DNA from 4 places in the Peribacillus sp. FSL E2-0159 genome. Region 2 is predicted to be linked to each of the others. Evidence: riboswitches for the same ligand, from Rfam matches in the RefSeq annotation. Region 2 holds a riboswitch; each other region holds the start of a gene.
The links. Region 2 has a riboswitch for thiamine pyrophosphate ahead of tenA (thiaminase II). Riboswitches for the same ligand answer to the same signal wherever they lie in the genome.
Positions count from the first base shown of each region.

Region 1 (2,202 bases), 1.1 Mb from region 2:
GGCCGTCAGGACATTTGCCAGATGCTGAATAGGAAAGACCTTTGCAAATCCTGCAGGGATGAAAATAAATGAACTGGTCAGAGTCGTTATAGCCGTGATCATTGCAGTCAACGTCAGTTTCTTGATTGGATTCATCATCATGTCAACGACCTAAAGCGGCCAATCCTGCTCATTTTGAACCATATCCCAGAATAAATATTCATATCGGGAAGTAACCAAAAAGTGCTTTTCTAATCTAAGAAGTTCTTTTTCTGGCATCCCTTCCGTCAATTCTTCCAACAAAGCGATTAGCCACTTGTGCGCTTCCCCGAATTCAGGAGATGAATAGGACCTTATCCAATCTGCATAGCGATTGTTTTCCAATGCTGCTCCATTTTGTTCTTTTAATAGCAAACCGATTTCATAATAATCCCAAGCGCAGGGAAGGAGACAGGCGATCAAGTCTGCTAAAGTCCCATGCTGAGCTGCATTTAGCATGTAACCTGTATAGGCTAGAGTGGTTGGAGTAGGTTCTGTATCTTCCAACTCCTTGGAACTGATCCCGAATTCGGAAGCATAATGCCGATGAATATCCATTTCCACTTGAAGGGTTTCATTTAAAATACTCGCAAACTTTGCCATGGTTTCGATGTTATGAGCTTTGATGACACCTAAAGCAAAGAGCTTGGAATAATCCATGAGATAGATATAGTCCTGCTTCAGGTAATAGGCAAATTTCTTTTCAGGAAGAGTGCCATTTCCAATTGCCTGGACAAAGGGATGTGAATGGTTCCTTTTCCAAATCTCTTTTGCCCGTGCATGCAGTCTATCACTGAATGTTTCTAATTTAGTATTCTCCATTGTTCATCCTCCTTTAGAATGGATCCCCTTGTTAATAAAAAAACCCCGTTCCTGAATACGGAACGGGGTAGATGGATATTGTCTGTAAATGGACGATATCATCCACTTCCCTCCGCCGGTATGAGCCGGTTCAGGTTCAAAGGGTCCGGAACTAATTCCATCTCAGTCTTAAAAAAGACTCCCCTAGTGGTGTGAATTGTATGTAATTACTGACATCATATCAGAAAGACAAGAAAATGCAACCCGTATTTGAAAGAGCGATCACTTTATGTCCAGGGAAAAAGGGAGAACCAGGTAATTGACTTTTGATGATTATTAGGATAAAATCATTTCTACATCATTTATATATTGAATTCTTATCCAGAGAGGTAGAGGGACTTGGCCCAATGAAACCTCGGCAGCGGACCCGTTTTGGGAACTGTGCTAAATCCAACAAGCGTATGCTTGGAAGATAAGAAGAGCCGTACGGACACTGTCAGCCTCTTCTTGAATTAGAAGGGGCTTTTATTTTTGGGAAATAACGTTTAGTGACATAATAGAAAAGGTATATATAATTTGGTGAAAATCAAACAAGTTGATAAAGTTTAGCTATCTAGAAGCAGGCTCTAGGCTGACTAGGAAAGGAGCCATTTACATGGCAGAATTATTTAAGAGGATTGAACAGAGGAAGGCAAAGCTTATTGAAGAGTTATTGGCCAATGGAGTATACAAAACCTCTGATGAAAGGCACCTTTATGATGCCCCATTAAAAGTACTTGAAGATGAATATAAGATTGTTATAAATAGACCTAATAACGAGTCACCTTCTGAATGGATGACATAGTAAGCGATGGATTATATTTTGGGTTCTTGGTTAAGGGATATGATGTAAGCATTCGCAGTCTACACTAGTGGGTGCTTTTTTGCGTTTAATAGAAAATGACACAAAATATACATAATCAAAGAATAAAATAGGTGTTTTGTCACATTTATCCTTTAAAATAACACATTTAATTTCTGAAAAATAGTTGATTTTAACTAGTAGTTTCATTATGATAAAAGTGTAAAAAAATTGAATAAATGGGAGGTGACTATATAATGCCTTGCCGTAAGGTAACTATAGAAAAAGTAGAAGAGAAGAGACAAGAAATGATCAAATTGGCAGCAATTTACGGCCTATCAAGTCTGCTAACTGTTCAAGCCAGTCAAGAATTGGATACGCTATTAAATGCGTTAACAAGTAAAAGAGATTCTGAATATTTTCCCCTCAAGAAATCATATAGGTATTTTTAAATATGCCAATTCGACCTCGATTAATCTGAAAAAGCTACTGCTCAAGGCAATAGCTCTAAAGAATTATATTAAATATCGACACGTTTACCA
Region 1 covers NZ_CP152053.1:1,486,939-1,489,140, forward strand. Annotated here, with positions in the region: gene thiW (energy coupling factor transporter S component ThiW) at 1-135, opposite strand, end outside; gene tenA (thiaminase II) at 151-840, opposite strand; TPP riboswitch at 931-1,035, opposite strand; SAM riboswitch class I at 1,194-1,298, shown strand; gene NYE63_RS07400 (Fur-regulated basic protein FbpA) at 1,475-1,663, shown strand; gene NYE63_RS07405 (aspartyl-phosphate phosphatase Spo0E family protein) at 1,918-2,112, shown strand; gene NYE63_RS07410 (N-acetyltransferase family protein) at 2,181-2,202, opposite strand, start outside.
Region 1: linked by a shared signal. The riboswitch ahead of tenA (thiaminase II) and the one ahead of tenA (thiaminase II) in region 2 are both predicted to bind thiamine pyrophosphate.

Region 2 (2,202 bases):
GATATAAACGATTCCAAATGCTACCGCAATCACGATCGTGACTAATATATCCGTTAATTTCAATCCTTTTTTCATTGTTTCATTCTCCTTTATACTTCTAGTGTTTCCTTATGCACAGGCCATGTCTCTAAACGATAAGCCATTTCCCAAAATGAGTATTCATATTGGCTGCTAAGGATAAAATGCTCTTTCATTCTCTCCTTATCCTCTTCTGTTACTTTTTCAGCAATCTCATCAAGCCTCGCAATTTGTTCTTCCACCAAAGTGCGGAACCAATCTCCTCCGTAAGCCGCTATCCATTCTTGATAAATCGGCTCATCGGGTAAGCACCCTTGCAGCTTTTCACCTATTTCATAATAGAGCCAGTAACACGGCAAGATAACTGCAATAACATCTCCTAAATGTCCCGAATAAGCCGCACGATACATATGGGAAGTATAAGCATAAGCGGTCGGGGCAGGTTTGAAATTTCCCCTTTCTTCTTTTGTGATGCCTAATCTCTCAGAAAAATTCTCATGAAGCTTCAACTCCGCTTCATATGTTCCTTGTGCATGGCCGGCAAGCCTGCTTGTTGTATGTAAATCTGTAGCTTTGACTGCCCCTAAGGCTTGAACTCTAGCAAAATGAGATAAATAATAGGCATCTTGCATGACATAAAAACGAAAACACTCCAATGGCAATGTGCCATCTCCTATACCTGTAACAAACGGGTGATTAAAACTAGCTTCCCAAATGTGATCAACTTCCTGACGAAGTTCCTCTGAAAACTTCATGTCCATTACCTCCAAATTCTATTTTTCAATGAATGTTACGGAAAAAAACCTTTTATCACCCCTTTTTTTGCAAACAAAAAACCACTTTCTTAAACGTAAAGAAAGTGGTTGTACTTGAAATAATACAAAAACGTATTGTTCCAGACCCCACTTCCCTACGCTGGTATAAACCAGATCAGGTTCTAAGGGTCTTAAAGTCATACTTTAATCTCAGCTTCTGCGGCAAAATCAACTTTTACCTATAAAGCACCCCTAGTGGTACAAATTGTATATTAAATTTCATTTGCCTTTATATTAACACGATAAATCCAATTGTCAAACGTATTAGAAAAAGTTTTCGACCCAATGCTTTAGGATTACTAGCCTTTCAATCTTGCATTACCACCTTACCATGATCGCTTAAACCATTGTTAATCCACCATTTACGGAAAGAGTTTGCCCCGTAATATACCCTGCATCTTCCGAAACGAAATAGGCAACAGCACTGGCAATGTCCTCTGGTTGTGCTAGCCGGCGGAATGGAATCGCTTTTTCCAAGGCGCCTGCTATACCTTCATTATAAGAGCCTATTTCTTGAAATAGGGGCGTATCAGCAGGACCTGGCGCAATACAATTGATGTTGAGTTTGTGACGTGCCATTTCTCTTGCTATCGTTTTTGTGAAGGCAATCACCCCTCCCTTAGCAGCCGAATAAACTGCCTCTCCACTTGATCCGACTCTAGCTGCATCGGATGCAATATTTACTACCTTTCCGTAACCGTTTTCAATCATTAGAGGTAAAATTTCCTTGCAAGTATGGATCTGCCCAAGTAAATTAATATCGATAATCCTTTTCCAAGTGCTGGGATCACTTTTTAAAAAAGGTTCCACCTTATCCCACCCTGCATTATTAACCAATATATCTATTCTATGATAAAGCTTCACTGATTCTTCAACGGCTTTTTTAACACTTTCTAATTTCGTTACATCACAATGGACCGCTCTGGCTTCAAAGCCCGACTTTTCGATTAAAGAAACCGTTTCCTCTGCATTTTTAAGATTAATATCAGCCACGATGATGTTAAAATTACGAGAAGCCAATTTTTTTGCAATCTCTCTGCCGATTCCACTTCCGGCACCTGTGATAAATGCCATTCTTTTATTCATCATATTCCCCTCCACTTTCACCATTTAGTCAATATGGATTTATATAAACTGCTTAAATATTGTCGATTACCTTTTCATTTATCATTTCCCGGAGCCGGAATTTCTGAATTTTCCCGCTAGCCGTTCGAGGAAAGTCATCCATTATCTCAAGAAATTCAGGCCAATATTGTTTGGCCAAACCCTTTTCCGAGAGAAATTCCTGCATGGAATCCATCGTTATCGGGCTCTTCCCCGTTTTCATGCTGATACATGCACATGCTTTTTCCTGAAGACGAGAATCTGG
Region 2 covers NZ_CP152053.1:2,577,546-2,579,747, reverse strand. Annotated here, with positions in the region: gene NYE63_RS12670 (ECF transporter S component) at 1-75, opposite strand, end outside; gene tenA (thiaminase II) at 90-773, opposite strand; TPP riboswitch at 909-1,037, opposite strand; gene NYE63_RS12660 (SDR family NAD(P)-dependent oxidoreductase) at 1,173-1,919, opposite strand; gene NYE63_RS12655 (AMP-binding protein) at 1,972-2,202, opposite strand, start outside.

Region 3 (2,202 bases), 1.7 Mb from region 2:
AGACATCATACGCCTTCATGATTTCACAAATCTCTTCAAAGTGAGTATAGAGAAAACTTTCTTGGTGGTGGGCCAAGCACCATTGTGCCATGATGGAGCCCCCTCGGGAAACAATTCCCGTAACTCGCTTTGCTGTCATGGGGATGTATCGCAAAAGCACACCAGCGTGTATGGTGAAGTAATCGACACCTTGCTCAGCCTGCTCGATTAATGTATCCCGGAAAACTTCCCAATTTAAATCTTCCGCTACTCCATTCACTTTTTCCAATGCTTGATATATCGGAACCGTCCCAACCGGAACAGGTGAATTCCTGATAATCCATTCCCGGGTCGTGTGAATATTCTTTCCGGTGGAAAGATCCATTATATTGTCTGCACCCCATCGTGTAGCCCAAGTCATTTTCTCCACTTCAGCTTCGATCGATGAACTAACAGCGGAATTTCCAATATTCGCATTTATTTTCACGTGAAAATTACGTCCGATGATCATGGGCTCACTTTCAGGATGGTTAATATTTGCCGGAATGATCGCACGCCCGCTAGCTACCTCTTCTCTTACAAACTCAGGGGCCACATTTTCCCTGATCGAAATGAACTCCATTTCCGGAGTAATGATTCCTTTACGGGCATAATGGAGCTGGGTTACGTTTTGCCCTTTAACTGCACGCAATGGTTTTCTTTTCAATCCCGGAAAAACTTCTGCGTTGGATTGTGCTTCCACTTTTTTATACCCGTTATCTTCGGGCTTTATTTCACGGCCTTCATACTCTTCAACATCTTCCCGTTCCAGAACCCAACTGCGTCTAATCGGGGCAAGACCTTTATGAATATCAATGGGATATTCTGAATCCGTATAAAAGCCGCTTGTGTCATATACTCGTAAAGGCGGGTTATCCTCTTCACCGAATGCACCTGTAGTCGGACTTAGCTTAATTTCACGCATAGGTACTTTAATATCAGGTCTGGATCCCTCAACATACACTTTTTTACTCCCGGCAAAACTGGACATAATTGAAACGTTCATGTCATTTACTGAATTACTCATCATGATTTCATTTCTCCTTTTTAAGTTCATTTAAAAAGGACAAAATCCAATCCATTTCGCACGAAAAAGCCGGATCTCATATTTAAGACCCGGCTAACGTTAGTTTGACTACAAAAATGACCAATTGAAATGTCATTGTTTAGTAGATTCTAACTTCCCCACGCTGGTATGAACCAGATCAGGTCCTGAGGGTTAAGAAGCTTAAGCGCTTCTCTCTCAGCCCAACTTTTATTGGACACCCCTAGTCTGAATAATTTAATTAATTACAGGGTAACTATATATCACCCTTTTCATTCTGTAAATACTTTGAAAGACCTAATATTTCCTTAACAACTCTCTAAAATTTGGTATTTTGAGGAGTACCGCCAATTAGTTCCCCAGGCTCTCAAGGATAGGGAAAAGCTCCTCTAAATGCTTGATTTCATAGGTTGGAAGCACTTCATTTCGTTCCTTATCATGGCGATTTATCCAGACCGACTTTATGCCTACCCGTGATGCTCCAAGGATATCAGTCATTAAATTATCGCCGACCATCAATACTTCATCCTTATCAAGCTCCATGATTTCCAAAGCATGCTCAAAAATGGAGGCATCTGGTTTACCTCGTCCAAATGCACCTGAAATCACGATTTGGTCAAAATAAGGAACCAGTTCAGGCGTAATTTCAAGTTTGGTATTTTGCAGTTCAGGAGATCCGTTCGTAAGCAATAGCAATTTGTACTTCCCTTTTAATTCATCCAGAACACGGAATGATTCTTCATAGATAAATGGCTTTTTGCGTCTCTCGGCCGGAAAACGTTCTGCCAGTTCAAGCCCAAATTCCGGGTCATCGATCCCTAATGCCTTTAAGCCTCTCGTCCACGCTTCCTTCCGATAAGCCGGTGCAATCCCGGCCATCTTCCGGAATTCATCATGATCATCCTGAAAATTCCCCCATAGTCCCTCAAATGGGTTGATTCCGATCATTTGAGTGAATGCATATGTATCGTAAGAAGAATAAAGCTCACGCGCTTCCTTTCGCACCGCTTCTTCAAACTCGTCGACATTCAGATCATATTTCTCCTTGGCCACTTCGCATGTGGCCACAAAAGCCTCTTTTACACTTTTCTGATCCCATAGTAATGTATCATCTAAATCAAAAAAAACTGCCTTAAGCA
Region 3 covers NZ_CP152053.1:878,063-880,264, reverse strand. Annotated here, with positions in the region: gene thiC (phosphomethylpyrimidine synthase ThiC) at 1-1,048, opposite strand, end outside; TPP riboswitch at 1,184-1,298, opposite strand; gene NYE63_RS04440 (HAD family hydrolase) at 1,415-2,202, opposite strand, start outside.
Region 3: linked by a shared signal. The riboswitch ahead of thiC (phosphomethylpyrimidine synthase ThiC) and the one ahead of tenA (thiaminase II) in region 2 are both predicted to bind thiamine pyrophosphate.

Region 4 (2,202 bases), 1.7 Mb from region 2:
TGACATTCGGTGATCCAATCTCAATCATTCTTACATTCATTTTTTCTATCACGGCAAAAAGTTCGGAAAGCTCACCCTCCATTGTCGTTTCAAGCGGGTGAACCTCATACTTGACACCTGATTCTTCAATGATCTTGATTGCTTCATCCACCATAGGGATGACATTTTCCCCTTTAGGAATAATTTGTATGCTAATTAATGAATTGGCCATTGTATTTCCTCCTATTTTGGTAAAAATTCATTGGTAAATGCCTTTTCAGGATCGAAATCACCTTCAAGAAGCTTATTTTCTGTCATCCAATCACTGTAATTCTTCCAGATTTCAAGCTTTTGTTCACCCCATCGCGGAGCATCATCCTGATACTTGGCTGCAAGCCACTCCTGGCTTTTCTTCACTAGTTTTGCATCAAGATCCGGTGCAGACTTAACTAAGATGTCTGCTGCATCATCAGGATTCTTAATCGCAAACTGGTACCCTTTCGATGCTGCATGAACGAATGCTTTAACCGTCTCGGGATCCTCTTTTATCATCTTTTCATTTGTTGTCAAAACAGGCGTATAGTAATCAAGCTTATCAGAGTATTCGGTTAAGTAAACCATATTAAGCTTTTCATTTCGCAGCTCAGCCTCAATGCCTGTCCATCCATAATAAATCCAGGCAAAATCTATATCCCTTTTAACCGAAGTGAAAAAGTCCGTGTCTCCTGTATTGACTATGTCCACTTTATTTACATCCGCATTCTCTTTTTTCATGAGTGAATCTATAATGGCCTTTTCAACTGGAGACCCCCAGCCACCATACGTTTTCCCTTCAAAATCCTTCGGAGTCTTAATGTTCTTCGCTTCAGGGGAAGCGAATCCAGAGGTATTATGCTGGATGACGGCAGCTACCGAAACAATCGGTACGCCTTGCACGCGGGCCTGCGTAATGCCCTCCTGGTAACTCACGCCAAATTCAGATTTCCCTGAAGCGACAAGCTTATCAGCTCCAGCTTCACCTGGCATGATAATTTCCACATCAAGACCTTGTTCTTTAAAATAACCTTTTTCCTTGGCTACATACAATCCTGTATGGTTTGTATTCGGTGTCCAATCAAGCACGACCGATACCTTTTTTAATTCTTCATTTCCTTCATTTTTAGATACTTCTTCTTTTTCATTAGTTCCGCCTGCACCGCATCCAGCCAAAAGGAACAACGAAGTTAACAGTGGTAAGAATTTATTCAAGTTATTATCCTCCTACACATCATATAAGATCCATATGACGGAACCATAATGGGGCTCCAGGGTCTATTCAAATACTGGATGAAAAAGCAAAAAACGCCCGAAGATGAATTCGGACGTTAACATATAAAACAGAAAGTCAGTAATAATATGTTCCCTCCGCTGGCATCATCCAGATCAGGTTCAAAGAGTCAGCATCTAAAGGATGCAATCTCAGCCAGCAGTACTGGCCCCCCTACATTTCTCGCACATATGAACTTTTCTCTCTCATTATATCAATTCATGGGGAAAAAGGAATACTAATTTGCTCTTCTCACTAATTGGAAAGGTATTCCTTGCACTTTAGGATATCTAGCAAAACATCTTTTGGAATGAAAGAAAAAAATTCTGCAGCTTTTCATTCCAATCTTTCTTGACTGCAACGGTGGCAGACAAGTTCCAAATAGTCATTTCCTTGCTGGCATTCATATAATGAGCATTACCTGTAGACATTTTTGTTTACTGGTTTTATAAACCCTTAATTTCATAAGTAAAAGGTGGATATGATCATGATAAAGATTAATCACAAATGGTTAGATGTCAGTCAAATCCAGCCAGGAATAACATCTGCTAAATCGCTTGAAATTGTCCAATTGCTGGCGGAAGATTCTAACGTTCTTGAATACCGGAATTTTGGAGAGTTTAATTTCGAGATACAACTGAGGAACCGAGTCATTGCGGCAGCTATTGCGTTGGATAAAAGTGAACCAGAGTTTTCCACACTCGAGGAATCGGAAAGCAATAAACAATATTGGCGCCTTTCAAAGGATGGCACCTTTACCCTTCAGCCAGGGATTCTCCCTCATGCTGCACTCGTTGACATTTTCATAAATGGAAGGCTTTATGCTTTCGAATGCGGGACAGCGATAGTCGTCACTTTTTTAAAGGCCATTTTGGATTTAATCGGCCCGAGGAATTTCGACGACCTTTTTTCAAACC
Region 4 covers NZ_CP152053.1:4,306,321-4,308,522, forward strand. Annotated here, with positions in the region: gene NYE63_RS21020 (thiamine-binding protein) at 1-211, opposite strand, end outside; gene NYE63_RS21025 (ABC transporter substrate-binding protein) at 223-1,227, opposite strand; TPP riboswitch at 1,362-1,471, opposite strand; gene NYE63_RS21030 (protein-glutamine gamma-glutamyltransferase) at 1,773-2,202, shown strand, end outside.
Region 4: linked by a shared signal. The riboswitch ahead of NYE63_RS21025 (ABC transporter substrate-binding protein) and the one ahead of tenA (thiaminase II) in region 2 are both predicted to bind thiamine pyrophosphate.